Regions from separate parts of the Lysinibacillus sp. UBA6686 genome, predicted to be linked through region 2. Evidence: riboswitches for the same ligand, from Rfam matches in the RefSeq annotation. Region 2 holds a riboswitch; the other holds the start of a gene.
The links. A riboswitch is a leader RNA that binds a small molecule or an ion and turns the genes downstream of it on or off. The one in region 2 is predicted to bind cyclic di-GMP.
Positions count from the first base shown of each region.

Region 1: it holds a riboswitch for cyclic di-GMP, as region 2 does, so the genes downstream of both, B2R82_RS16265 (amidase) here and B2R82_RS10320 (methyl-accepting chemotaxis protein) in region 2, are expected to answer to the same signal.

Region 1 covers NZ_DKJS01000061.1:76,197-97,512, forward strand. The annotation lists gene miaB (tRNA (N6-isopentenyl adenosine(37)-C2)-methylthiotransferase MiaB) at 1-963, shown strand, start outside; gene B2R82_RS16190 (RicAFT regulatory complex protein RicA family protein) at 964-1,401, shown strand; gene B2R82_RS16195 (thiamine pyrophosphate-dependent dehydrogenase E1 component subunit alpha) at 2,087-3,103, shown strand; gene B2R82_RS16200 (alpha-ketoacid dehydrogenase subunit beta) at 3,103-4,086, shown strand; gene B2R82_RS16205 (dihydrolipoamide acetyltransferase family protein) at 4,295-5,641, shown strand; gene B2R82_RS16210 (methylmalonyl-CoA mutase family protein) at 5,763-7,466, shown strand; gene scpA (methylmalonyl-CoA mutase) at 7,463-9,616, shown strand; gene meaB (methylmalonyl Co-A mutase-associated GTPase MeaB) at 9,616-10,707, shown strand; gene B2R82_RS16225 (BrxA/BrxB family bacilliredoxin) at 10,883-11,323, shown strand; gene B2R82_RS16230 (aromatic acid exporter family protein) at 11,550-12,527, shown strand; gene prli42 (stressosome-associated protein Prli42) at 12,548-12,643, opposite strand; gene mce (methylmalonyl-CoA epimerase) at 12,769-13,182, shown strand; gene B2R82_RS16245 (acyl-CoA carboxylase subunit beta) at 13,188-14,735, shown strand; gene B2R82_RS16250 (hypothetical protein) at 14,874-15,827, shown strand; gene B2R82_RS16255 (M20/M25/M40 family metallo-hydrolase) at 15,993-17,108, shown strand; gene B2R82_RS16260 (chemotaxis protein CheW) at 17,135-17,623, shown strand; cyclic di-GMP riboswitch class I at 17,759-17,846, shown strand; gene B2R82_RS16265 (amidase) at 17,890-18,777, shown strand; gene B2R82_RS16270 (hypothetical protein) at 18,756-18,887, shown strand; gene B2R82_RS16275 (Rpn family recombination-promoting nuclease/putative transposase) at 19,121-20,077, shown strand; gene nspC (carboxynorspermidine decarboxylase) at 20,186-21,316, opposite strand, start outside.
Region 2 covers NZ_DKJS01000041.1:20,402-30,117, reverse strand. The annotation lists gene B2R82_RS10335 (hypothetical protein) at 1-457, opposite strand, end outside; gene B2R82_RS10330 (sodium:solute symporter family protein) at 658-2,145, opposite strand; gene B2R82_RS10325 (SDR family NAD(P)-dependent oxidoreductase) at 2,171-2,923, opposite strand; gene B2R82_RS10320 (methyl-accepting chemotaxis protein) at 2,913-4,664, opposite strand; cyclic di-GMP riboswitch class I at 4,769-4,854, opposite strand; gene B2R82_RS10315 (hypothetical protein) at 5,068-5,262, opposite strand; gene B2R82_RS10310 (DUF1456 family protein) at 5,478-5,972, opposite strand; gene B2R82_RS10305 (alpha/beta-type small acid-soluble spore protein) at 6,160-6,357, shown strand; gene B2R82_RS10300 (serine protease) at 6,526-7,884, opposite strand; gene B2R82_RS10295 (methyl-accepting chemotaxis protein) at 8,104-9,201, opposite strand; gene B2R82_RS10290 (hypothetical protein) at 9,243-9,716, opposite strand, start outside.

The DNA of each region.
Region 1 (21,316 bases), on a different contig from region 2:
TGGTCTAAAGAAGGCGATGTAATTGAGAATCTGCCGAAGAAACGTCTTGGCTCCATCAAGGCATGGGTAAATATTATGTACGGCTGTGACAAGTTTTGTACATATTGTATCGTACCATATACACGTGGAAAGGAACGTAGCCGTCGTCCAGAAGAAATTATAGCTGAAGTACGTGAACTAGCGGCAGCAGGCTATAAAGAGATTATGCTACTTGGGCAAAATGTCAACGCTTACGGCAAGGATTTTGATGATATTGAATATCGATTAGGGGACTTAATGGAAGAATTACGAAAAATCGATATTCCGCGGATTCGCTTTACAACGAGTCACCCTCGTGATTTCGATGATCATTTAATTGAAATACTTGCTAAGCGTGGCAATCTAGTGGAGCATATCCACTTACCTGTTCAGTCTGGTTCCAATGATGTCTTAAAAATTATGGCGCGTAAATATACACGTGAGCATTTCCTTGAACTAGTGGCAAAGATTAAGGCAGCTATTCCTGAAGTGACGCTGACAACAGATATTATCGTTGGTTATCCAAATGAAACAGAGGAGCAGTTTGAGGAAACGCTTTCCTTATACCGTGAAGTTGGCTTTGAATCAGCCTTTACGTACATTTATTCTCCTCGTGAGGGTACACCTGCTGCAAAAATGGTGGATAATGTACCTGAGGAAGTGAAAAAACAGCGTCTTCAACGATTAAATGAGGTTGTAGCGGAATATTCTCGCAAATCATTAGAGGGCTTGAAGGGTCAGATAGTAGAAGTATTGGTCGAAGGGACAAGTAAAAGACGCGAGGATGTACTAGCCGGCTATACGCGTAAAAATCGCCTTGTCAACTTTAAAGCACCAGCGCATTTAATTGGTCAATTAGTAAATGTAAAAATAATTGAGGCTTCCTCGTATTCATTAAGTGGTGAATTTGTTGAAGTCGTAAAAAATGAAAAGGTGGAAATATAAATGACACAAATTTTATATACAAAAGATGATTTAATTAAGAAATCTCATGAAATTGCACATATGATTGCCAATACGCCAGAAGTTGAATTTTTCAAAAAGGCTGAAGCACAAATTAATGAAAACCAGCATGTACGTGAGCGTATTGCAAGCTTAAAGAGCTTACAAAAGCAAGCTGTTAACTTCCAGCACTTAGGAAAAGAAAAAGCGCTGAAATTGATTGAAGATAAAATTGCAAAAATTGAAGAAGAAATTAATGCGATTCCAGTTGTTCAGCAATTTAAGGAATCTCAAGGCGATGTTAACGATTTACTACAATTAGTTTCAAACACAATCGCTAACAATGTGACAAATGAGATTATACGTTCAACAGGCGGCGATGTACTTCGCGGAGAAACAGGCTCATATGTAGCTAATACAAAACCAGGCAGCTGCTCATAAATATAATTATCCAGAAATGCACTAGCTTAATATCGGTATAGCATAGCTCGAATGATTTTATTCGGGCTATTTTTTATTTTTTTCAGCAGATTACTTCCACCTCTATAGGCGGCGAGTTGAATGTGGTTTTCTATACAGTGATTGTACAAACGCCTGCTGAAATAGAGGAACTCAGGCTAAGATCTTCACATCCTGTGAAAACGCCTGAGTGACCAACATCATGTTGGCCCAAAGCCCCTGACAGATGACACGGAATTTGAGAGGATTTTTTCGAGCGAGCTCGACAATTACGCTGGGGCGTAATTGATGCTTTCTTTCTATGGCAATAACCGTAAATCCCCAATCTTCAAGTCATTTAGATAAAATTCTATGAAAAAGGAATGTTATCTTCTATTTAACTTCTTTCAGCAGAAGTCTCCCACCTCTATAGGTGGTGAGATGAATGCGAATTTAAGCTACTTTTCAGAGGATGTCCAAACACCCGCTGAAATAGAGGAACTCAGGCTAAGATCTTCACATCCTGTGAAAACGCCTGAGTGACCAACATCGTGTTGGCCCAAAGCCTCCGGCGGATGCAATTATGCCAAGGCATAATTGATAATTTATCATTTCATAACTAAAGTATTATCGTGTGAGAGGATAACATGCTTTAGTTATTTCTTTACAATGCGAAAGGGGTGTTCGTATGCAAGATGTTCAAATCAAGCATGAAGATTTAGGTTTATCAAATGAAGATGTCCTTGCAATGTTCGAAACGATGTTAATGGCAAGAAGATTAGATGAGCGTATGTGGTTATTAAACCGTTCAGGTAAAATTCCCTTTGTTATTTCTTGTCAGGGGCAAGAGGCAGCACAAGTTGGAGCAGCCTTTGCACTCGATAAAGAGAAGGATTATATTGCACCATATTATCGTGACATGGGTGTTGTTTTACATTTTGGTATGACACCAAGAGAGTTGATGCTGTCTGCATTTGCCAAAGCAGAAGATCCAAACTCTGGTGGTCGTCAAATGCCAGGTCATTTTGGTCAAAAGAAAAATCGTATTTTAACGGGATCATCTCCTGTTACAACGCAAGTTCCACATGCAGTGGGCGTTGCTCTTGCAGGACGGCTACAAAAAGAAGATTTTGTTTCTTTCGTTACGCTTGGTGAAGGTTCTTCTAACCAAGGGGATTTCCATGAAGGAGCGAATTTTGCAGGTGTTCATAAGCTTCCCGTCATTATAATGGTAGAAAATAATCAATATGCAATTTCTGTACCAGTTGAACGTCAATTAGGCTGTGCGAAAGTATCAGATCGTGGTATTGGCTATGGTATGCCAGGTGTTACGGTTGATGGCAAATGCCCATTACAAGTCTATAAAGTGGTGAAAGAGGCTGCAGACCGTGCGCGTACTGGTGAAGGTCCAAGTTTAATAGAAACTGTAACATACCGTCTAACGGCTCACTCCTCCGATGATGATGATCGTCAATACCGTACGGCTGAAGATATAGCAGAAGGAAAGTCTAAGGATCCTATTTTACTATTTGAAAAGTATCTTATGGATATGGGTGTAATGTCAGAGAAACTACGTTCAGAAATCGAGGAACGTGTGATGGCTGAAGTAAATGAGGCTACGGATTATGCAGAGGCTGCACCGTATGCCACACCGGAACATGCTTTGAAATACGTGTATGCACCAGTGGACGGAGGTGACGTGTAATGGCAGTGATGTCTTATATTGATGCGATTACATTAGCGATGAAGGAAGAAATGGAACGTGATGAGCGTGTTTTCATTTTAGGAGAGGATGTTGGTCGTAAGGGCGGAGTATTTAAAGCAACTACTGGCTTGTACGATCAATTTGGTGAATATCGTGTACTTGATACGCCTCTTGCAGAAAGTGCTATAGCCGGTGTTGGTATAGGAGCTGCGATGTATGGTATGCGCCCAATTGCCGAAATGCAGTTCGCGGATTTTATTATGCCTGCTGTGAACCAAATCGTCTCTGAGGCAGCAAAAATTCGTTACCGTTCAAATAATGACTGGTCTTGTCCGATGGTAATACGTGCCCCGTTTGGTGGGGGTATACATGGAGCACTCTATCATTCCCAATCTGTAGAGGCACTTTTTGCAGGAACGCCAGGATTGAAAATTGTTATTCCATCTACACCCTATGATGCTAAAGGTCTATTAAAAGCAGCTATTCGTGATGAAGACCCTGTGTTATTTTTTGAGCATAAACGTGCATATCGTTTGATTAAAGGTGAAGTGCCTGCGGATGATTACACATTACCAATTGGTAAAGCGGATGTTAAACGTGAGGGAGATGACATTACGGTCATTACGTACGGTTTAGCTGTACATTTTGCATTACAAGCTGCAGAGCGACTAGCAGCAGATGGTATTTCTGCACATATTCTAGATCTTCGTACTGTATATCCACTAGATAAGGAAGCAATTATTGAGGCTGCAAGTAAAACAGGAAAAGTGTTACTGGTAACAGAGGATAATAAAGAAGGTAGTATCATGAGCGAGGTGGCGGCCATCATCGCTGAGCATTGTTTATTTGATCTTGATGCACCAATTCAACGCCTTGCAGGACCAGATATTCCGGCAATGCCTTATGCTCCAACAATGGAAAAGTATTTTATGATAAATCCTGATAAAGTAGAGCGTGCGATGCGTGAACTAGCTGCCTTCTAAATAGAAGGCGCTTCTCACAAATTGAAAAAGTATTTAGTGAAAATCTTTGATTAGTGAGTGCTACAAATACTTATTGTAAAAGGAAAAGCCTCAGTCGAATAGTCCGTTTTGAGAACTGTTTTTCTACAGTGTCCTGTCAGCTATTCATTCTAAAATGGTTTGTCACATATAAATACGGCTAGGCTTAAATGGATGGGAGGAATAGATGATGGCGATTCAAAATATCACAATGCCACAGCTCGGTGAAAGTGTAACAGAAGGAACAATTGAAAAATGGCTTGTTAAGCCTGGTGATACAGTAAAAAAATATGACCCGCTAGCAGAAGTTGCTACAGATAAAGTAAATGCAGAAATTCCTTCATCTTTTGAAGGTGTTATTACAGAGTTGCTTGCAGAGGAAGGCCAAACGTTACCAGTAGGTGCAATCGTTTGCTCTATTGAAATTGCCGGTGACAGCGAGCTACCACCTCCACCTCCAACGAAGAAATCAGCAGTTAGTACAGCGATTTTAAATGCAGGTGTACAAAGAAAACAAGAAACACAACAAGCTACGACAGCTACGGTAGCACCACCAAAACCAGTAAGGCAGGATAAAGCTCGCTATTCACCAGCAGTTCTTCGACTTGCACAGGAGCATGATATTGCACTCGAGCAAGTTACAGGAACAGGCGAAGGAGGACGTATTACAAGAAAAGACCTTCTTGCCTTAATTGAAGCGGGAGCTGTGCCAACTACACAGGCTGAAACACCTTCTGTTGCTGATACTCCTGTACAACACTCAGTTCCTGCTGTAGCAAATGAAACTGCACAGAACGATATGAAGCCAGTCACACCTACACAGCCTTTGCAAGCAGGGGATATTGAAATACCTGTAACGAAAGTGCGTCGTGCAATCGCCAATAATATGGTAAGAAGTGTTCATGAAGTCCCACATGCATGGATGATGATGGAAGTGGATGTAACGGATTTAGTCACTTATCGAGACAGTATAAAGACAGAGTTTAAACAAAAAGAAGGCTTTAATATTACGTATTTTGCCTTCTTTGTGAAGGCAGTTGCACAAGCATTAAAAGAGTTCCCAATGATGAATTCTATGTGGGCAGAGGATAAAATTATTCAGAAGCATGACATTAATATTTCTATTGCCGTCGCAACTGACGATGCCTTATTTGTCCCTGTTATAAAACACGCTGATGAAAAATCAATTAAAGGGATTGCGAGGGAAATTAATGAGCTCGCTGTCAAAGTACGTGCTGGAAAATTGTCAATGGATGATATCAAAGGTGGAACTTTTACGGTCAATAATACGGGTGCATTCGGCTCTATGCAGTCGATGGGCATCATCAATTATCCACAAGCAGCAATTTTGCAGGTGGAAAGTATTGTAAAAAAACCAGTTGTTTTACCGGGTGGCATGTTTGCTGCACGTGATATTGTGAATTTATGTTTATCATTAGATCACCGCGTTTTAGACGGACTTGTTTGTGGTAAATTCCTAAATAGAGTAAAAGAAATACTCGAAAATACAAATAAATCTTCGACGTCAGTCTACTGATGACTACTCGGAAACCTGTTGTATAACGGTTTCCGAATTTTTTTTTGCTTTTCGAGTCGCAATTTGTCATGTAGAATAACAAATAGAAACTACTAAGGGGGGAAGCTGATTAAGCGTCCGCATGTCAAACAACATGAAAAATATTGAATTTGAAAAGCCGTCCTATTCAGAATGGCAAGATGCAGCAATCAAGGCTTTAAAAGGGAAACCATTCGAGTCTCTTTTAACGAAAACAAGTGAAGGTATTACATTAGAACCTCTTTACACACAAGAAAGTTTAGTAGCAAAACTTGGTGAAGAACTTGATAAACAAGTTGCCACAATCCGTTCCCTACAAAATAGTCAAGTCTTTAAAGTGGCACAGCAAGTTTATGCTGACACAGGCGAAGCATTTTTTGCTCAGCTAGATGATAGTTTAGCGCGTGGAAACGAAGTAGTAACAATCGATAGCCGTGTTAATTTTGAATGGACTGCAGAAATAGTAGCAAAATTAGCGACTTATTTCTCAGAATATTCGTTTAAAATTACAGTTGAAAATTCAAATGACCCATTATTAGCAGTATTCGACAACATTGCCATTGAACAACGAGAAGCTACCACAGGTTTCATCATTTCAAAAAACCCTATCACTTTAACTGATTTTCCGAACGTGCGCTCAATCGGTGCAGATATTACGATTTATCACAATCAAGGAGCAAATGCTGTCCAAGAATTAGCATATGCACTTGCGTTTGCGGCTAAATATGCAGAGCAAGAAGAAAGCTTTGAAGCCTTTGCAAAGCGATTTTATGTAACTTTTGCCATTGATACACAGTTCTTTACAGAGATTGCTAAACTTCGTGCTTTTAAAGTACTTTGGAAAGCGTTCTCATCTGCTTATGGTATAGAAAAAAATATTAAAATTCCAACACTTGCAGAAACTTCATTAAGAAGCTTCTCAAAATTAGATGTTTATGTAAACCTACTACGTGCAGCAAATGAAGCGCTTTCTGGCTTAATTGGTGGTGCAGACTTCTTTACTGTTCATCCACATGATGCATTAACAAAGCCAACTGATCAATCAATTCGTATTGCACGTAATGTATCTTTAGTTTTAAAAGAAGAAACAAATGTGTTAAAAGTAACTGACCCAGCTGGAGGTTCATATTTCATTGAGTCATTGACAGCTGATTTTGTGAAAGAAGCTTGGGCATTATTCTTAGATATTGAAGCTGCTGGGGGCATTGATGCTTATATTGCCTCAGGAAAGCTAGTAGAAGAATTAGAGCAATCATACCAAGCTCGTATTAAAGCTACACAAACACGAAAGCAATCTCTAATTGGTACGAATATTTATGCAAATCCAGCAGATGTGCTTGAGAGTGAAACGAATCCTCTATTTGCAGATATTAAGCGAATTGCTATACCTTTCGAGCAATTACGAGCAGACATGACGGCTGCTAATGTGAAAACAGGAATCTTAGCATTAGGTACATTAAAAAGCTCGAAACCACGTGCTGATTTTGTATCTGGTTTCTTAAATACAGTAGGTTTAGTACCAGAAAAAAGTGAACCAATCGCAACGGCTGAAGAAGCAGTGGCTTGGTTAAATACTACAGAAGCAACCTATGTGGTGATTGCTGGCAATGATGACGATACAAAAGAATTAGTACCAGCGATTCTAGCGGGTAAACCTGCTAATGTGCTTGTTGATGTTGCAGGTAAATATAAAGACGAAGAAGAAGCTTGGTTAGCAGATGGCTTAAACGGCTTTATTTTCGCAGGACAGAACATCATTGAAAAATTAAATTCAGTGTTCGCTAGCATGAAGGAGGTCCAACGATGAGCAAGCCAAATTTTAGTGCAGTTGAAATCGAAAAAGTTTTAGCAACAGAAGCACCTCAAGCGTCAGAAGAAAAATTCATGACAAATGAAGGGATCGAAATTAAAGATATATACACAAAAAAAGATATTAAAGAGGCAAAGCATTTAAATGATGTAGCAGGTATTGCGCCAAATACGCGTGGTCCATACCCTACGATGTATGTAGCTCGTCCTTGGACTGTTCGCCAATATGCCGGTTTCTCAACAGCTGAAGAATCCAATGCATTCTACAAACGTAATCTAGCAATGGGTCAAAAAGGACTATCTGTTGCCTTTGACTTAGCTACTCACCGTGGCTATGACTCCGATCATCCACGCGTAACTGGGGATGTTGGTAAAGCTGGGGTTGCCATTGATTCTGTCGAAGATATGAAAATTCTATTCGACCAAATTCCTTTAGATCAGATGTCCGTGTCAATGACAATGAATGGTGCGGTATTACCAGTATTGGCATTCTATATCGTTGCAGCTGAAGAGCAGGGGGTAACACCTGACAAGCTTGCAGGTACGATTCAAAACGATATTTTAAAAGAATACATGGTTCGTAATACTTACATTTACCCACCAGCAATGTCTATGAAAATTATTGCGGATATTTTCGAATATACAGCGAAATTTATGCCAAAATTTAACTCTATTTCGATCTCTGGTTACCATATTCAAGAAGCCGGAGCAACTAACGACATCGAGCTTGCTTATACATTAGCAGATGGTCTTGAGTATGTTCGTACGGGATTGAAAGCTGGCATCGATATTGATGCCTTTGCCCCGCGTTTATCGTTCTTCTGGGCAATCGGTATGAATTATTATATGGAAGTTGCAAAAATGCGTGCTGCTCGTCGTATTTGGGCGCAAATGATGTCTACGTTCAATCCGAAAAATCCAAAGACATTAGCACTTCGTACACATTCACAAACATCTGGCTGGTCTTTAACAGAGCAAGATCCATTTAATAACGTAACACGTACATTAATTGAGGCTAATGCATCCTCAATGGGTCATACACAATCTCTTCACACAAATGCACTTGATGAGGCGATTGCTCTTCCAACAGACTTCTCTGCTCGTATTGCACGTAATACACAGTTATTCTTACAGGAAGAAACGGCTATGACGAAAGTGATTGATCCATGGGGTGGTTCATACTATGTGGAGAAATTAACGGAGGAAATTACAAAATCCGCATGGGCATTAATCGAAGAGATCGAAGAACTAGGTGGAATGGCGAAAGCGATTGAAACAGGTCTTCCAAAAATGAAAGTTGAGGAAGCTGCGGCAAAACGACAGGCAAAAATTGACTCTAAATCTGAAACAATTGTTGGTGTCAATAAGTATCGTCTAGAAAAAGAAGAGCCTATTGATATTCTCGACATTGATAACACATTAGTGCGTCAAAAACAAATTGAGCGATTAGAATCAATGCGCGCAGCTCGTAATGAAGAGGAAGTACAAAAACATCTTGCTCGACTAACAAAGGCTGCAGAAGAAGGCGGAGAAAACTTATTAGCAGTAGCGGTTGATGCAGCGCGTGCTCGTGCGTCTTTAGGGGAAATTTCAGATGCAATTGAAGTTGTCTCTGGCCGTCATAAAGCAATCATCCGTTCCATTTCTGGTGTTTACTCTGCGAACTTCTCTGATGAGGAGCAGATTCTTGAAGTAAAACAAATGACAGACGAATTCCTTGAAAATGAAGGTCGCCGTCCACGTATTTTAGTAGCAAAAATGGGGCAAGATGGTCATGATCGTGGTGCCAAAGTTATCGCAACAGGTTATGCTGACTTAGGTTTTGACGTAGATATTTCTCCACTATTTATGACACCAGAGGAAACAGCTCAAATGGCGGTTGAAAATGACGTACATTGTATTGGTGTTTCCTCTTTAGCAGCAGGACACAAAACTTTAGTTCCTGCACTGGTATCTGAGCTAACAAAGCTAGGTCGTGAAGATATTATCATTATTGTTGGCGGTGTTATTCCAGCACAGGATTATGAATTCCTTTATGAAGCTGGCGCCGTAGCAATCTTTGGACCAGGTACAGTTATCCCTGTATCGGCCATTAAAATTATTGAAGAAATCTACAAACGCTTAGGGTATGAGGAAGTGTCTAAGTAATGGACAAAAACAAAGAGATGCAGGAAAGTGCACTATTTGTCATGGATGGAGTAGCAGCATCTCACGATGGTATGCAATATGGTGTACCAAAAAAATTCCGAAAGAAAAAAGCTGACAAAATTGACATACAGGCACTTGCCCGTGAGGTAATGGCAGGTTCCCGTACTCAATTATCAAAGGCGATAACACTCATTGAAAGCTCAAATGCCGTGCATAAAGCACAGGCACAAGAGCTTTTACAGGAGCTTCTACCACATACAGGAAATAGTGTTCGTATAGGCATTACAGGCGTTCCTGGTGCTGGAAAAAGCTCATTTATTGAGGCTTTCGGAACGATGCTTTGTGAGATGGGGATGAAGGTTGCAGTGCTAGCGATTGATCCAAGTTCCTCACTATCTGGAGGGAGTATTTTAGGTGACAAAACACGTATGGAGGAGCTAGTTAAGAAGCCGAACGCATTTGTTCGACCATCTCCTTCAGCTGGTACCCTAGGGGGTGTCCATAAAAAAACACGTGAAACAATGCTAGTTTGTGAAGCTGCTGGCTATGATGTTATTTTAATTGAAACTGTTGGTGTTGGACAAAGTGAAACATATGTCCGTGGTATGGTTGACTTCTTCCTGTTGCTAGTATTAACAGGAGCTGGTGACGAGCTACAAGGCATGAAAAAGGGCATTATGGAATTAGCAGACGCCATCGTAGTGCACAAGGCAGATGGTGATAATGTACGTTTAGCCAAAAAGACTGTATCTGAGTATAAGCAAATTTTGCATTTCTTACAGCCAGCTACGCCAGGGTGGATGTCTACTGCTATGCCGGTTAGTTCATGGGAAAAACGCGGTCTCGACAAAGTATGGGATACAATCGGAGAATTTAGGCAAACCGTCGAAGCAAATAATTACTGGTCGATTAGACGTCAAAATCAAACCAAGGATTGGTTCCAATCAATGATTACTGACCATTTAATTGATGCGTTTTATGGTAATCCAGAACGCAAGGCACAAGTACAACTGTTAGAAAGCCAAATTTTAAATGGACAGCTAACAGTAACACAAGGTGTAGATCGTTTATTTAGCGATAATCAATCATAGCTATAAACTGTTGTATCTTCATTTAGCAAAAGTGTTAGTAGTGGAAGTATAGAAACCAATGCGAAATTACTGAGCAAGTAGGTGCACAAAATCACCACTAACTGCTATGATAGGAGATGTATTAGTGTCAGTCTAAAGTCTAAGGTGACACGAACTTGAAAGGAGCTATCGCTATATGAATATGGATTACGATTTATTTATGCAAGAAATTTCAAAAACAGCACGTGCGGAAATTGAGGCTGCTGGTTATGAACAGCTATGCACACCAGAAGCTGTTGAAGAGGCGTTTGCTCGTCCAGGTACTACATTAGTCATGGTCAATTCAGTATGTGGCTGTGCAGGAGGTATTGCTCGTCCGGCAGCAGCACAAAGTGTTCATTACGATAAACGTCCAGATCATCTTGTTACAGTTTTTGCTGGTCAAGATAAAGAGGCAACGGCAGCTGCTCGTTATCACTTCGGAGAAGATCACTTACCATCCTCTCCATCATTTATTCTGTTAAAGGATGGACAAGTGGTAGCTGAAGTTGGGCGCTATGAAATTGAAGGTCATGATCCAATGTCTGTTGTAACAAATTTACAAGCAAACTTTGAAGAATACTGTGATGAGCTTTAATACTATTCATTAATTAATTTGATAAGATGAACGCCCCGCAGCAACATCACTAGTTGCGGGGACTGTTTCTTATCAATAATAGTAGATAATTGGTGCATTCTACTGTAATAATAGCAAAAATATATTTGGAATTTTTTAAATATTAGCTAAATGATTTACCTCAAAAATTGAATTGATTTGATGAATAGAATAAGTGAAGAGTAATGGAGGATGGGAGGCAGTCGACTTGAAGAAGTTTTCAATCGGCTATCGTACATTAAAAACGGCAACTGGTGCAGCCATTGCAATAGCCATTGCCCAGTATTTCGAATTAGCTTCTTATGCATCTGCAGGTATTTTAACAATACTTTGTGTACAACCAACGAAGAAAAAATCCCTTCATGCTGCTTATACACGATTTGTTGCAAGTATTATCGGTATGCTTTATGCCTTTCTAAGCTTTGAGTTATTTTCATATCACCCACTTACACTAGCAGGGATGCTCATTATTTTTATCCCCACAATTGTATCATTGAAGGTAGCAGACGGCTTTGTCTCAAGTGCAGTAATTATTATGCATATTTATGCTGCTGAAAAATTCTCGTGGACATTGGTTTCAAATGAATTTGCTTTAATGGCAATTGGTTATGGAACGGGAATAGCAATTAATATGTATATGCCAGATATACAAAAGGAATTAAATTACTATCGAGTTAAAATTGAGGAGCTATATAGTAAAATTTTTTTAGAAATTGCTAATTATTTAAGAGAAGGCGATACACTGTGGGATGGGCAAGAAATAATTGAAGCTATTACAGCTTTAAATAATGCGAAATCACTAGCCTTTAAAGATGTTGAAAATCACTTTATGAGACGAAAAAATGATTACTATGTTTATTTTGATATGCGTGAACAGCAGCTCGAAATTATTGAAAGAGTACTCCCGAAAATAACAGCCCTACCTGTTATAGTACAAGAGGCGACGATAGTGGCTGACTTTGTTCAAGATCTTGCTGAGCATGTTCATTCAGGAAATACGGCTAGTCATTTTAGAGAGAAGCTAGAGCAGGTGAGGCGAGATTTTGCCCAATTACCACTACCACAAAATCACGAGCAATTTTTAGCACAAGCGGCACTGTATCAATTTATGGAGGAAATGGACCGATATTTAGAAATTAAACAATCTTTCAAGGGGTTGAAGGTAAAGAAAGAGCGCCCGCAGTAATGCGGACGCCTAGCTTTTCATTACACTAACATAGATAAGCCGAATGCTAGAGATGAAATTATCATGATTGCGACCATCGTATAAACGACGATTTTTTGAAATTTTTTATTACTCATATGCTCGTTCGCTCCTTCTTTTCTTATAAATAGTTTAGCAAATCTGAAAAATTTCTCAAGTAGTAGAGTTTTGACAAAAAAGTCTGTAAAATAGAGTATGTACCATAACAGAAGGAGATGTCACCATGGAGAAAGTAGATCATATTGGGATTGCGGTGCGTGATCTTGATGAACGCATTACATATTATACAGAAACTTTAGGCTTAAAGCTGTTAAAAGTAGAAGAGGTTGAATCTCAACAGGTTCGCGTTGCATTTATAGACGCTGGCAATGTAAAAATCGAATTGCTGGAACCCATGAGTGAAAAAAGTACCATTCATGGATATATCGAAAAACGTGGGGAAGGTATTCACCATGTAGCTTTCGGTGTGACAGGGATTCGTGAGCGTATGTCAGAGCTTCGTGAAAAAGGTGTACGTCTTTTATCAGAAGAGCCAGGACCAGGCGCTGGTGGTGCAGAGGTAGCCTTCATGCATCCTAAATCATCTTTCGGTGTGTTATATGAATTATGCGATAAAAGTGGAAAAGGGGATAAGTGATTAGTATGGATATGTTCGACAAAATTAATGAGTTATATGACCGTAAGACGGTAATTGAACTTGGTGGTGGCTATGAGCGCATCGACAAGCAACATGAAAAAGGTAAACTAACTGCTCGTGAGCGCATTGAATTATTGCTGGACGAAGGTACATTTTTTGAAATCAACCCATTCATTACACATCGTACAGTTGACTTCGGTATGGACAAGATGGAAGGACCTGGTGATGGTGTAGTTACTGGTTTCGGTAAAATTAACGGACGTCCTGTTTACTTATTCTCTCAAGATTTTACTGTATTTGGTGGAGCATTGGGTGAAATGCATGCGAAAAAAATGGCCACAGTAATGGATCTTGCTGCGAAAAACGGCACGCCATTCATTGGTATTAATGATTCAGGTGGTGCACGTATTCAAGAAGGCGTCCTTTCACTTGATGGATACGGTCATATTTTCTATCGCAATGCCATCTACTCTGGCGTAATCCCACAAATTTCAGTAATTATGGGACCATGTGCTGGTGGAGCAGTTTATTCTCCCGCAATCACAGACTTTATCTTAATGGTTGACAAAACATCTCAAATGTTCATAACAGGTCCTAAAGTAATTGAAACAGTAACAGGTGAAAAAATCTCTGCAGAAGACTTAGGTGGTTCAAAAGTAAACAACGCTGTAAGTGGTAATGCACACTTCCGCGCACCATCTGAAGAAGAAGCGATTGATCAAATTAAAAAACTATTAAGCTATCTTCCACAAAATAATAAGGAAAAAGCGCCACGTCAGGCACGTCCAGAAGGTGACGACTACCGTCCTGAAATCGTGGATACTGTGCCAATTGAAACAACTCGCCCTTATGACGTACGGAGAGTGGTTGAGCAAGTAGTGGACGAAGGTTCATTTATGGAAGTTCACTCAGAATTTGCGAAAAACGTAGTAGTAGGTTTTGCACGTATCGCAGGTGAGTCTGTTGGTCTAGTTTGTAACCAACCAAAAGTACTTGCTGGTGGACTAGATATCGATTCTTCTGACAAAGCAGCTCGTTTCATCCGTACTTGTGATGCATACAATGTTCCAATCATCACTTTTGAAGACGTTTCTGGCTTCTTCCCAGGCGTTAAGCAAGAGCATGGTGGAATCATCCGTCATGGAGCAAAAATTCTTTATGCATACTCAGAAGCAACTGTACCGAAAATTACAGTTATTTTACGTAAGGCTTATGGCGGTGCTTATGTTGCGCTTAACTCAAAATCAATTGGGGCTGACCTTGTATTTGCTTGGCCAAACGCTGAAATCGCTGTTATGGGTGCAGCAGGTGCCGCGAATATTATCTTTGCGCGCGAGATTGCAAAATCTGACGATCCAGAAGCAACACGTGCAGCGAAAATTGAAGAATACAAAGAAAAGTTCGCAAACCCATATGTTGCAGCATCTCGCGGTATGGTAGATGATGTCATTGATCCACGTGATACACGTATTAAGCTAATTCAAGGTTTAGACATGCTTTCAAATAAACATGAATCACGCCCAGAGAAAAAACACGGAAATATTCCACTATAAAATTTGTACAAGCCCAGCAGCCATTTGCTGGGCTTTCCTGTTGGCACAAAAAAATTGACGAAAAATGATAAAAGATGACAGATAATTGAAACATTTACTCTTTTCATCCGTACAAATAGATAAGAGGAGTTGAGATGAATGGAATGGAAACAATTACAAAATGAACAGGAAATCATACATGCACAATTAAGAAATGTTAGTAGATTAAATGAGCAAAAACGATTAATTGAAAATCAACTTGAGCGTGCACAACAGGACATTTACAAACATTCTATAGCACTCAATCACATTCGAACGAAACTTGATAAATTAGAAGGCTTTTCGTTTATGAATATGATTCGTACGTGGACGGGGCAGCAAGATGAACTACGAGCAGAGAAAATTGATAAAGCAGCCGTTCTTGAATTAAAAATAAATGAAGCAAAGAAAATGCAGGAAGATTTAACAATCGATTTAGCACAAGCTGAGTCAAAACTTACTCAAATTAATGAACAACATTTACAAGAAGCTTTAAACAAGCTGAATGCTAAAAAGAAGGGCTACCTACAAATACATGAGCCAGAGCAAGCAAAAAAATTAGAGCAATTAGCCCATGAAGAAATAGTAACGAAGCAATTAATTATAGAAATGAAGGAGGCTGAAGAGGCTGGTGAAAATGCATTAACAATGCTTGGGCAAGCGGCTGCTTCTCTACATTCCGCTAATGGTTTTTCAACATGGGATACGTTTTTGGGAGGGGGACTTATTGCTACACATTTGAAGCATGATGCACTAAATCAGTCTGAAAATTATCTTCACGATGCTCAAATTGCTTTACAGCGATTTCATAATGAGCTTCTGGACATCCATGATTTATCAACGAAATCATTACATGTTGAAACAGATGGCTTTGTCAAATTTGCAGACTACTTCTTTGATGATATTTTCTCAGCCTGGTCAGTTCACTCCAAAATATCAACTGCTAGGGAGCAAGTGTCTCGTGTGCAAGATGATGTACATAATACAATTTGGCGTTTACAGGATAAGCATCATAAAGCGGTTGAATATCTTCAGTTACTTGAACGTGAAAAAGATGCTATCTTCCAACTATAAGAAGCTTGTGGAAAGGGATAAACTCCCTCTTTCACGAGCTTTTTATTTCCTTCCAAAAATTAGTCTCGAACTGCTAGTGAATTATTTCAACTCCTCTAACGTTGTGCTAAAATAATACATATACTATAACGTGGTAATACACGTAAACTAAGGGAGTCTTACAACATGACAAGTCGTTTAGTAGAAGAGTTTTTCGAGCTCGTACAAATTGATTCAGAAACAAAATATGAGCATTTGATTGCGCCGGTTTTAATGGACAAATTAACAGCGCTTGGTTTTACAGTAGAACAGGATGATGCCCATACACGAAATGGACATGGAGCAGGCAATATATTGGCTACTTTAAAAGGTTCTTTAGATGTTGAACCAATTTATTTTACTTCTCATATGGATACAGTTGTACCAGGTAAAGGGATTAAGCCATCTTTACGAGAGGATGGGTATATCGTGTCAGATGGTACTACAATTTTGGGCGCTGATGATAAAGCTGGGCTTGCAGCATTACTAGAAATGGTGAAACGTTTAAAAGAGCAAAATATTGAGCATGGAGATATTGAATTTATCATCACTGCGGGTGAAGAAAGTGGACTTGTTGGGGCAAAAGAGTTAGATGCATCCAAAATTAAAGCAAAATACGGCTTTGCAGTGGATAGTGATGGCAAAGTGGGTGGAATTGTTACAGCGGCACCATATCAAGCAAAAGTCTTCGCCAAAATTATTGGCAAAACTGCTCACGCTGGTGTAGCTCCAGAAAAAGGAGTATCAGCGATTACAGTGGCTGCAAAATGTATTGCAAAGATGAAGCTAGGACGTTTAGATGAAGAAACTACAGCAAATATTGGTCGTTTTGAGGGTGGTCAGGCTACGAATATTGTATGTGATGAAGTGAATATTCTTGCAGAGGCTCGTTCAATTGATAAAATGAAGCTCGATGCTCAAACGAAGCATATGCAGGAGACATTTGAACAAATCTCAGCATCACTTGGAGCACGTGCTGAAGTAGAAGTAAAGCTTATGTATCCAGGATTCCGAGTAACTGAAACAGATAAAGTCGTTCAAGTCGCAATGGCAGCAGCACGTAACATTGATCGCACACCGACCCTAGGGATTTCTGGAGGAGGTTCAGATGCAAATGTAATTGCAGGCTTTGGCATCCCTACAGTCAACCTTTCTGTTGGCTACGAAGATATTCATACAACAAATGAAAAAATCCCAGTAGAAGAATTAGAAAAATTAGCAGATTTACTAGTTGAAATTGTCAAAGAATCTGCAAAAAAATAACAGCAGAAATTGAAGGATGTGACCGCATGGAAAGTGTAAAGGCAGTAGTTTTTGCTTGTGGAACTGAAGAGTATGCAGTGCCTGTGGAACAAGCAATTTCAATTGAAAAATTAGAGCATGTAACACCGATTCCTCATTTACCTAATTATCTTCTAGGCTTCACAAGAATTCGTGGTGAGCTTATCCCAGTGCTTGATTTTGAACGTATTCTATATAATCGTTCTTCAAATGCTGTAACAGCACGTATTATAGTATTGAATACAGATGTTGTGAATTATGGATTACTTGTAACGGAAGCCCGTGAAATTCTAGATTTTGACACGTCTGTTTTACAGCAGATGGGACTTGTCAACTATTCAAAAACACGTTATTTTACAGCAGTGGCAAACCTGGAAAATCGTATGATTACCTATGTGGACCCAAAAATACTAGTCAATTCACTAGAAGGAATTCGTGAAATTATTAATTACTTGCATAAAATGCTGGAAAATGAACAAGAAAACGTAGATGCTTGAAGGCACTACGTTTTTTATTTTTAATAGTAAAAATAACCCGTTTGAATATGATTTTATTCCTCCTTATTAATGATTAGTATGCATTTTTCCTACAGACATTTTTATTTTTACCATGTATGATAAGGAAAAGAAAACAACTGTAAAAGGCAAACTTGTCGAAAGAGAAGGACGCAAAGCCATGAGTCTAAACACTATTTTAGTGCATGATTGTCAGGTTACCAGGTTCTGTTCTAGGAGCTCTGGCAAATAGAATGGAGCTGTAAGACATGAAAAGTTGTTCTTTATTAACAGTAACTATTGTTATTTTTGTTACAATTGCCAGTACGTTTGGACTATCATTTGGAAAGGTAGACGCAGTGACCGTGGAAGATAAGGCTACTTGGTTATGGGATACTTCAAGGATTATTGAGGATGAGGCAGGAGTACTTTCGTTTTTAGAGAACAAGCAGGTAAACAAACTGTATTTACAGATTAATATGGATATAGTAAGTGCCGACTATAAGCGTTTTATTAGTCATGCAACTGCAAGGGGTATCAAAATATATGCATTGGACGGAGCGCCAGATTGGGTATCTAAAGATGGCTATAAAATGCAGGATCAGTTGTTTGATTGGTTACATACATATAATAAAAATGCTGAAGTGACAGAGCGATTTTCAGGCGTTCATCTCGATATAGAGCCATACTTAAATAGTGGATGGAGCTATAATCAACCACAATCAATTGAATCCTATCAAGCACTTCTTACAAGAGCCAAAAAGGAAACCAAGCAATTACAATTACCTTTGGAAGCAGATATGCCGTTCTGGTTTGACGAAATTAAATACAACAATCAATTTGGAAAAGGATTACTTGCTGAATGGGTGATAAATCAAGTAGAGAGCGTTTCTATTATGGCTTATCGAAATACAGCAAAAGATATTATTAAAATTGTACAACATGAAGTAGCCTATGCCAAAAAAGTTAATAAATCCATTGTTATTAGTGTTGAAACAGGTGCATTAGATGATAATCAAAATATTACTTTTTATGATAATGGTGAAGCCTATATGAATAAGCAACTAGCACTTGTTCAACGTCACTATGTGAAAAAAACAAGCTATCAAGGGGTTGCCATTCATCATGTTGATAGTTGGATGAATATGCAGCCATAGTAGAGCAAAGTACACTTGATACTTATATTAATTATGCTAACAAACGTAGAGGGCTAGAACCTCTACTTTTTTTATGGGAATATGGGATTAAACGTCCAAATGGCTTCTAGAATATTTTTGTCGTATAGAATTTTGTTCCTTCAGAATTCGCAATGCGTTGCTCAGACCAGTAAATCAATATGCTGAAAAACTATACATAATAAAAAACGCACATTGACAAATCGATGTGTCATTTTTCTATCAAATGTAAAAGGATTACTAACAGCATAGGTGCATTAGCTATAGATATAGGAGGATATGTAAAGACATGCTATAATAATAGAAAAGAACAGGGCTGATGTGAATGAGTAAAAAGGCATTGCAACGAATCCCTCTTTCAAAGTTATTGGATTTAAAAGTAGATTTTGCGTTTAAACAGCTTTTTGGCAGTGAGCGCAACAAACATATAACTATAGTCTTTCTGAATGCCATTTTACAACGTACAGGTCGGGCAACTATTACAGAAGCAATGTTTTTAAATCAAGAGTTAGGTGGTGAATATCAAGACGATAAACAATCACGACTTGATATTGTAGTGAAAACGCAAGCAGGAGAGCTGATTAATATTGAAATGCAGCTTTCCACTCAGCAGGATATGTTTAAACGGTCGATGTTTTATTGGTCACGATTATTTACAACCCAGCTACAAAAAGGACTAGGGTATCATACACTACGCCCCACTATAACTATCAATATTTGCCATTTTACATTATTTGAAGAAATCGTCCATTATCATAGTACCTATCATTTATATGAAGATGCGTTACTTCAACGCTTAAGATCAAAAGACGATGTATTAGAAATTCACTTTATTGAAATGGACAAGTTTCTACATGCCTGGTTTAACCAAACATTAAACGCTCTGGACGATATTTTAGTTAGATGGTTATTATTACTTGGCATGGTAGATGCTCGTAAGCAAAAAACATATGATGATATTTATCTAGAATTGGAGGCATTAACAATGAAAGACGAAAACTTGCAACAAGCACTAAGTGCATGGGAAGAGTTAAGCCAAACACCTGAAACAATTATTGCCTACCAGTCTCGTTTAAAGTACATGATTGATGAAGTAGCTAAACTAGAGGATGCTAAATATCATGCACAACAAGAAGGAATAGAGAAAGGAATAGAGAAAGGAATTAAAGCGGTGGCAAAAAATATGATTGCATCAGGTTACGATAATGAACAAATTATGCAATTAACTAGCTTAACTGTAGAGGAAGTATTACAGTTAAGAACTGAAATCGAAGTTGAATGATGTAAAACACTAAGACTACTTTTCAAGAGCCAGGAGAAAGGTAGTCCTTTTAAAACCTAAGAAGATAATAAAACACCTCCAATTTTAGCTGGAGGTGTTTGACATTTTTTAAGAAAGTCGGCCACTATAGTCTTCAAATTTAAATTCACGAATGACTTTAATGCCCTCTTCATCATTGTAAGAAACGATTGAAGGTAAGTTGACGCCGTTAAACATATGGTTTTTCACCATTGAATAATGGGCCATATCTGTAAATACAAGACGGTCACCTGGTTTTAGTGGCTGCTCAAATGAATAATCGCCAATTACATCACCAGCAAGACATGTAAGTCCACCTAGGCGATATGTGTGGGCTAATTCATTCGCTTGACCAGAACCAATAATCATTGGACGGTATGGCATTTCAAGTACGTCAGGCATATGACATGTTGCTGATGTATCTAGAATAGCAAGATCCATCCCATTTTCTTGGATATCAAGGACTGTAGCTACCAAATAACCAGTATTAAGGGCTACTGCTTCACCTGGCTCTAAATACACAAGCAGGTTATACTTTTCTTGCACATAATTAATGATATTCACAAGCTTCTCTACATCATAATCTTCACGTGTAATATGGTGGCCACCACCGAAGTTCAACCATTTCATTTGGTGTAAAACATCACCAAACTTTTCTTCTACTACTTCAATAATACGCTCTAACGTATCTGAATTTTGTTCACACATCGCATGGAAGTGTAAGCCATCGATGCCGTCAAGTTGGGATTTATCGAAGTTAGCCAAAGTTGTGCCAAGACGGGAATTCGTATAACAAGGATCATAAAGAGCTGTTTCAATTTCAGAGTACTCAGGATTCACACGAATACCACATTCAATTGTTTTACCAGCAGATTTCACTTTATCCTTGAACTGAGCCCATTGGTTAAATGAGTTAAACACGATGTGATCCACATAGCCTAGAAGCTCGTCCATTTCATGCTCAATATAAGCAGGAGCATAAACGTGAACTTCTTTGCCCATTTTTTCATAGCCAAGACGTGCTTCATGCAGTGAGCTGGCTGTAATGCCTGCTAAATATTCTCCTACTAAAGGGAATGTTGAATGCATAGAAAAACCTTTAAGGGCTAGTAAAATGCGGCAGCCTGTACGATCTTGAATTGATTTTAAAAGCTCAAGATTTTGTGTTAATAATCGCTCATCCACTACATAAGAAGGGGATGGAACTTTTGAAAAATCAAT
Region 2 (9,716 bases):
CATCAATCTCCTCTACTTCAACATCCTGCTCATCCTCTAATAAAGAACCACTGATTAAATGATTACTTGTTCTTGCAATAAATATTTCATCCTCCACTATTGCTACTTCATATATTTTATCAAAGTGGATGACCTTTTTTATCAATTCCTCCTCTAAATCTTCCCTACTTGCGAAATAAAGTGTATTCGTTGGTTCGTCTAACAATAAAGCACTTAAGCTATCCTCTGAAAGGATACACTGTGTATGGGGAATTGCCAGCACCTCTCGCTCACTTGCCTCTCTCATATCTTCTAACCATTTTAAATAACTATTACGCTCTTTCAAGTAGTGTATACTTCCGACAATTATTAGAACTGAGCCTATAAGAAAATACAGCCTATTAAATAGAATTGATTCAACTGCATTTGCTAGTAATAAATAGATAATTCCTAGAAAAAAGACAAAAAAGGTTTTCACCTATATCCCACCCTCAAGAAGAAAATGATAGAACAATTACAACCATATATAGTAGAAATTCTATTCTATTCATGACCTTTTCATTCTTAAATATCAAGGGTATTTTAAGATAGAAGTAATAAAAATAGCCAACCTAAAAAAGATGATGGCTGCGCAATACAGACATCATCTTCTTATAAAGTTGCCTAAAATTTTTTAAATTACTTCATTAACTCTTCCTTGCTTCCGACATCATCTAGGCTCTTATCTTGTTCTATCCTGTGCATTTCAAGTACATGCTGTGTAGGAGGAATAAGTAAGCTCACTACAACAATGGTGATGCCTGTAATCACAACACCTGAGAAAACAGGAGCCTGCCATAACTCATTCAATAAGCCTAAGAAACCTTCAGATTGGATATTGAGGCTCGGGACATGTGTCAATGATGTAACGATATAGTATACCAGCCCTACTGAAATACTTGCCCAAACTGCTGGCGTACTTACTCGCTTCCAGAATGGTCCTAAAACTATTGGCCAAAAAATTGTTACGAATATAATGTCCCACGCTAAATACGCTAAATCGATTACTTTTTGGAAGCTCAATGCGAGCACTAAGCCTAGTAAAGCACTTGCAAGAATAATAGCACGGGAAAATCTTAATAGCTTTTTAGGATCGGGGTTACGGTTAATAAAATCTAAATAAATATTTTTTGTTACAATTCCAGAAGTGGCAACATAGCATGCAGCTACCGTTGACATCCCCATAGCAGCCATTGCCGTTAGGAAAATTGCTGCTAATAATGGAGGGAAATACCCTTGTGCAAATGTAAGCATTAATGTTTCTGGATTTGAACTATCAGGATAAATGGTCTTGAATGCCTCTCCTAACATTCCTGGAATCCAACTAATTGCAATAATAATGGACCCTGCAATAATCATACTACGCTGTGCTACTTTCGGGCTTTTGGCAGCAGCTACCCTTTGCCCTAAATCCACTGCTGGAATGTCGCCAAGTGCTAGCACAAGATAAAGGGTCCAAAACTCTGCCCCAGCCTTTTCGAATAATGTACTGATATTCCACCATTCAGGATTGAATGTAACATCTGGATAATAGAACAAAATGAAAATCGTAATTCCTAAGATTCCTGCTACTGCAAGAGCACCCTGTACAATTTCCGTATAGGCAACTGCCCATAGCCCACCAATCACTGAATAAAGAGCCGTTAGGGATACAAATAGTAATGCAGCAGGCACAAAATCAATTTGTAAAAGCTGCTGAATAATATATGTTCCACCCACAGTTAGTGCAGCCGCATTAAAGACCCCAAAGGCTATTGCCATCACGACTCCTGTATATGCACCTAGCTTCTTACTTCCATATCGTAGTCCATAGTAATCTGCTAATGTCCAACCCTTCAATCTTCGTAGTGGCTTTGTCCAGATAAGTGCCCCAAGAATCATACAGGTGCCTAAGCCGCCCATTGTTGCTGAGCCTTCAAAACCTCCACTTGTATAGCCTGAACCAACAGCAGCAAAAAAGAAGGGTGCTGCTAATAAGGCGGCAACTAAGCTTCCTGTTACGACAGATAACGGCATGCTCCATCCAGCAACAATTAAATCCTCGGCAGTATTTACACGCTTATAGCCTTTATAGCCAATATAATAAATAAAAATTAAGTATAAGCTAAAGATGATTATATTTAACATAAGTATGGCTCCTTAGTTTTTCGCTTTATCCGTTCATAACAACCCCACCATTAGGCGTTAAAAGCTGTCCTGTATAGAAATTAGCATTTTCTGAGGCTAAAAATAATACACTCTTTGCAATTTCCTCCGGTTGTGCTAATCGTTTTAAAGGATATTTAGCAGACTCCTCCTCTACGTAGTTGTCACCAAATTCCTTAAGAATATCAGTAAATGTGCCACTAGGAGCTACTGCATTGACTAAAATAGAAGGAGCTAATTCTCTTGCTAAAGCTTTTGTAAAGGCGTTAATTCCACCTTTTGCAGCCGAATAATGCGTAAACTCTTCACAGCCTAAACTACCAATATCAGAAGAGATATTAATAATTTTTCCACTGTTTTGTTCCTTCATTCTTTTTGCTGCTTCACGACAATTATAGAAGCAGCCATATAAATGTACCTTAATCATTTTATCCCATTGCTCGTCAGTCAAATCTGTAATGCTTGAAGCCTGAGCAAATCCGGCGTTATTGACAAGAATATCAATTGCGCCTAAATGTGTATCCATATATTGATACATGTCTTGCACTTGCTGAGAATTCGATACATCCGCATTAAATTTAATTGCCTGAACACCAAACTTTTCTGCTTGTGCACGAACTTCTTCTGCTTCCCTGTCATCCCCAATATAGTTTATTAAGAGATTAGCACCGTGTTCCGCAAAGCCTAATGCGATAGCTCTGCCAATGCCTTTACTTGAACCAGTTACAAGAACATTTTTTCCTTTAAAATTAATTTCCATAATGATCATTCTCCAATTTGAATTTCGATACGAGTGCCTGCAATTCTTCTGCTGTTTTTCCTAACGAAGAAGATGCCTCTTTTACTTCCTGCATTGCTGTCAATTGGTCTTGTGTTGCTGTTGAAACATTTGATGAGAATTCCGAAGACTGCTCTGCTGATTGTTTAATGTTATTTACAGATGCAGCGACTTCCTCAGATGAAGCAGATATTTGCTGAGATGCAGCCGAAATTTCACGAATTTGGCTTGCTACCTCCTCAGACGAAGTGAGAATTTCCTTAAAGATTTCTCCTACCTCATTGGTAAATTCCATCCCAGCCTTTACATCCTCTTTCCCCTTCTCCATAACCGTAATAGAAGCGTTTGAATCAGCTTGAATTGTACTAATCAAATTGTAAATTTCAGTAGCAGATTGTGATGATTGCTCAGCTAAACTTCTTACCTCATCAGCCACCACCGCAAAGCCCTTTCCGTGCTCTCCAGCTCTTGCTGCCTCAATAGCGGCATTCAATGCTAATAAATTTGTTTGATCGGCGATAGCTGTAATAAGGCTAACAATATCGCTAATTTTTTTCGTATTAGAATGTAATCCATTGATGGTTGTGCCTATTTGTTCCACAGAGCCATTAATTAGCTCCATCTGTGTAATTACTTGCTGAACAACTTGATTCCCACGTTCGGAAGCTTGGGATGCAGCAATAGATGATTCAGCTGCTGTATTAGCAGAGTCTGCAATTTGCTGAATGCCTGTCGCTGTTTCTTCCATTGCAGCTGCTGTTTCTTCTGTCATCACCATAGAAGCCTCAGCATTTTGTGTAATTTGTCTCATATCCTGAGCAATATTTGTAGAACTGTTATATGTCTCCCCTGCATGCACAGTAAGCTGATTAGCTGCAGAAGATACATTGTTTGATGTATTTCTTATGTTTAAAATGATATGTTGCAAATTGGACACCATCTTATGTATAGATTCAGATAAATTTCCAATTTCATCCTTCGTAATTTCTAAATCAACATTCATCAATTCACCATTTGCCACCTGATTGGCTACATTTACTACCTTCTTTAATGGCTTTAATAAACGATCAATAATTATGTAAACTAAAATTAATAAAATGACAATACCAATAACAGCAATCACAATCTGTTTAGTAACACTTTTTTTAATAATGGTGTTAATGTAATCCGCAGAATAATCAATACCCAATAATGCTATTAGCTGCCCGTTATCATCCTTAATAGGACTAAAAACCGTTCTCCATGAACCATACGGATCCTGGAAAATATCAGTTACCTCTGTACTGTTATTTTTAATAGCCAATTTAGCTGTTTCTACATGCTCATCTGCTAAATCCTTAAAAATTTCACCTGCTTCATACACATCATTTAAATTGGTCGTATAACCTATAGGATTGACGCCACCCTCATCCTTGACATCCCATATGTAGCTCCAGCTCATAATTCCTTGTTCCTCTTGGATCTTATCAAGCTGCTTTTGAACTTTTGTAAATTTAGCGTTGGTTTCCCCTTTTTCGGTCAATAAAGCTTTAATTTCATCACTATCAAGATTCATGGCTGTTAATAACCCAACACTTTTTAACTCTTGCTCTAAATCTACAGTCATTCGATTGTTTAATTCTCTAATACTTTGTGTAGTAATCACTGTTATTAGAAGTAAAACAATAATGCTAACTGTTAGTAAAAGTTTGTTTTTTAATGAAGCATTTTTTAAGAACTTCATTACTACTTCCCCCTTATCGAATTTTTTATAAAAAATAACCTATTTCAAAAAAGAAATAGGCAACAAAGAATATAACTAGCATTATATGTACTTAACTAGCAATCTTTTGCAACCCAGCCATCATAGCATTTATTGCCTTAGACCTGTAGCTTTGCGTCCCTACTTTTCAGTAGATTTGCCTATCTTTTTCCTCCTCAAATTAACACAATGGGTAAAAGTAGTCAATGGAACCATTTTAAATTACGCATTTCTTAATACTTTTTTACCATCAATTAACAAACAATAGAATGATTAGAATAACATACGAACACATAAAAAGAGCAGCTACAAGTATTTAAAATTGTAGCTACTCCTATATTTTTATATTCACTTACCCCTAAGTGTTTATTCCTATTAAAGTAAACTATACGTTGTGTGTCATAAGTAAGACTGTTGGTATAAAAGATAAAACAAACATACATAAATACCATACTGATGTACGACGTAATGAAAAACGAACCTGTTTTTTCTCTGCATAAAAGATGTCTAATATAATTGCAACAATGAGTGGCGTACTAACACATGCAATAGCAACTAATAAGATGTCAAAATAAACCATAAAAGCACCCCTCTGTTCGTAAACATTTATTTTCCCCGTTTGTGACAACTTTGTGTCATCTAAAGTGTACACAATTCCGTCACATTTTGTCAACTAAATTTTAAAAAGAAAATCGTGATTTTCATAGTATATTTGCAACATTTTAGAGCTATTTACGTAAGATTACCTATTAAAAGAGCAGCTACAAAATAATAGCTGCTCTTTTAAATATCCATTTATTCTCTATATTTATTTGTCAATCCTCTTAAAAAATTTCTCACGAATCGATCGCCACATTCCTTATAGTTGCGATGACTTGGATTTCTTAAAATGGCACCTAATTCACCTTTCGAAACATTAACACCGCCATCATATAAAATATCCAACATATCCTCACTTGTTAATGCTAAAGCAATTTTTACTTTCTTTAATAGCATATTATTAGGACTTTCTTTTCCTGAAATCAGTTGTGCTCCCTCAGCTTGTCCAGGCTTAGATGGCTGTGGTCCTCGCTTAAATGTGATGAGCCCATTTAAGAAAGCCTCAAGCATTTTATTATTACATTTGATGTATTCTTCTGGTGCTTCTTCCTCATCATTAACTTTAATAAGCATGTTCAAAACTTCATCTTTTGTAAAATCCATGCCGCCTAGCTTAAAAATTTTAACCATATCTGTATTTTTGATATCTAATGCATATCTTAAACGAATTAAAATATCATTATTCGTCATTTAAAAACCTCCATTTACTTAGAAAAAACATTTAATTAAGTTTCACTTTATTATAGCAGAGACATTCACATTTTTAGCTACCTTTCCACAAAGTTACTTTACAATAGTAATTAGAATATGCATTTTCCTAAGTTAAATGTATGAATCGCTCACTCTCGACCATTCTAATCACAAGGAGGTGAGCAAAATGGCTATTCGTAGTTCCAATAAACTTCAAGTACCTGGTGTACAAGAAGCTGTTGATCAATTAAAGTATGAAATTGCACAAGAATTTAATGTACAGTTAGGGCCTGAAGCCTCTTCTCGCGCAAACGGCTCAGTCGGAGGCGAAATAACAAAACGCCTCGTGGAAATGGCTGAAAAACGTTCAAAAGGTTTATTATAATAACATAAAAAAGAACGAATCCCTTTTGATTGGAATTCGTTCTTTCGTATTTTATTATCAATTAATTTTTTCTTCGCCTTAAGTTTTTTTGAATAAGTTCATTATAGTTTACTCTTCTTGAGGGTAACATCTATTATTGGATTTTATGAAATAGCAATGGATTAATCGTTAACTCGGTAATTCAATAAAATTTTGAGCAAATTGATAGATTAAATGAGCAGGTACAGCTAAGTTAAGATTCTGACCATCATTAAAGCCTGCTGTAATCAACCCTACTAGTCTTCCTTGCATATCCAGTAAAGCGCCCCCTGAACTTCCGTTTGAAATGGCCGCCGTAAATTGAATCATAGACATACCTCGAATATCCCGAAACCCAGAAACAATACCATCAGAAACGGAATTAAATAATCCTAGAGGACTGCCAATAGCAACGATCTTCTGTCCTCGAACTAATGGACCTTCAACTTTAACAGGTAAAGGCTTGCTTACTCTATCTACCTTCAGAATGGCTAAATCATGCACATCATGATATTTTACAAACTGATGTGTTATATATTCGTTCTTATCGTTCTCATATAGTACAGAATAATATTCCCCACCACTCACAACATGCAGGTTTGTTAAAATATACCCATCTTGATGAAGAACGACACCAGAACCAAAGCACAACACCTCATGATCCGCTCCAAACGTTTTAATCATTACAACAGATGTGGCTAAAGAAGCTAACTGCTCATAGCTACACTCTTCCGCCGTTTTATTCTGAACCGGAAGTGTTATTGTTTGTTGAGATGGTATACTCTTTTTAGGTTGAGGCTTTGGTATTACCACTTCCTTTTCATAGAAGCCACAACACTTATATAAAGTAGATGATGCTGCTATGATTGGAAGCAAATTTGGAATGTCTTCTTTAGGATTCATGTAACAGATATCACAGCCAAGTGTCGATAAGAAATATAAGAATAATAATTCATGCTGTGTAATGCTACCAACAAAAACAATTTTCTGCACTGTTTGGTTATCTTCAGAAAAAATTTGAGGCAAATAATAATCCATCCAGTATAAAAATTTTACTACAAAATTTTTTAATAAAGTTTCATTGGCGTTTGGCTGATTTTCTTTATACATTTGGATAATTTCTTTAAAGCTAATTTTTTTTGTCCATTCAAGATGATCCTTCTGTAATTTACCACATAAAGGTGTCTCGTAAAGTAACGCAGGGTTATTAACCACGACTTGCCAATTCCCCCAAAGCTCTGAAAATTTATCTACATCTTTTTTATTGGTGATGACCTCAAGCTTATGTAATCGTAAATAAAGCACACTTTGCTTTTTAGCATAAAAATACTCATCCATTTTTAAAATATCTTCCCTATAAAGATCGACTGAATCAGATATACCGATATATCGTATAAAAACAACTTCCTTTGTAAGGGAGTTACTGTAATGAATGTTTTCCATAAACTCCTGAAGAGGATTGGCTGGCTTTTTATATTTAATTTTTAAAGGTCTAGTTGTCACAATCATATCCTTCCATCTCCTATAGCACGTATATTTAGCACTTATATACAATTCGCTTATACTCCTCTAAATCCTTTATTCAATTACATGAAAAAGAACGAATTCCTCCCAGAATTCGTTCTTGCTTAACTTCCCTTTGGCCTGTTTTCTTGTGGAAGTGACATATCTCCATTTGTTGATTAAAACATTTAAGGATAACTTCCTCTTTCGTATTTTTGCGGCACCTTAAACAGCTCTAGCTTCTTCCGTTTCAACACCACGATTTAAAGAAAAAAGGATTTTTTCTGCATCCTTTTTTAATTTTACAAGTTGCTCTGCTTCTTGAACTAGTTTTTCCATTGTATTTAACTCTTCATCGCTAATTCCAACTAACTCTTCAAACATTTCAACAGACTCTCGCGAAATAAAAGAAATATCCTTCATAGCTGCCACAATTTGAAGTGAGCTTGAAGATAATTCTTCTGTACTTGCTGATGAATTCGCATTATTTTCAGCAATAATTTTTGTTGTATCTACAATTTTTTCGAACATTTCTCCTATTTCAAGAATTTTCGTATTTGTTTGTTCAAATTCTTCTGTTCCTTGCTTCATCGAGATTACGACTTTGTTCGTCTCATCTTGAATATTTTTGACAATATTTGAAACTTCATCAGCTGACTGACGCGATTGTTCTGCTAATTTGCGAACTTCATCAGCAACTACAGCAAAACCTTTACCATGTTCACCTGCACGTGCTGCTTCGATAGCTGCATTCAATGCTAATAGATTGATTTGCTCGGAAATTCCTGTAATTACTTTTACAATGTTTCCAATCTCGTATGATTTTTCTCCAAGTGTATTGATTGCATCAAATGTCGTATTAATCGTTTGATTAAATTGCTCCATTTTCACCAGTGAATCTTTTAACTTAACGTTACCCTCTTGCGTTAATTCTAACGTCGTATTCGATTGTTCTGAAATTTGGTTTGATCTTATAGACAGTTCTTCAATAGCTACTGTAATGTCTTCGATAGAAGTAGAGCTCTCTTCGGTAGCAACTAGTTGCTTTTTTAATCCTTTACCGACTTCGTCAATAGCGGCCCTTACAGTATCAGCCTTTTCAGTTGCGTATTCCCCATGTTCAAAAAGAGTTTCACCTTTTTCATTGATCTTTTTTGCGAATTTAAAAAATTGTTCACCTATTTGACCTGTTGATAAATCGTTTAGTCCATTTTGTCCCTCATTATTTAACTGGGCATGACGTTTAAGTGAAAAATAGAGGTAAGCAAAATACAAAGATGTACATATTAAAACTACAATAATCCCTAGCATAATGGCTTCCATGAAAATATCTCCTATTCTACTAACGTATTAGTGATGAAATTTTATAGTTCTTTTACAATGATGTAAATTCCATCTGCTACAGTTGATGGAATACTGCTTAGATGTTCGTTGCTTTCATATTTATGAACAATAAAGTTTCCTTCTATGTCTACATATTTTGTCAGGTCATGATACTTCTCCATTAAACGCAATGACTTTGGATTTGTCGCTTCAGCTAATACTAATTTTAAGCCTTCTTCTTTTGCTCTTTTTACTAATATATCGCCTAAGCCTTGTACAATATCATGACGATTATGTTCAGCAATTACACCTAATAAAAATAAATGTAGTACCTCTCCGTCTTCCATATCTTTTCCATGACGTTTTTTATAATCTTTTAAGAAACGTTCATCAATATCCTCTAAAACATGCATGACTATGTTCATATTAGAAAATGTACCTTCAAAAATATCCTCTTCCATAATTTCAAGGACATTCGTATCTCCAACTAGTGCGCCTACGACTTTTTGCTCTTT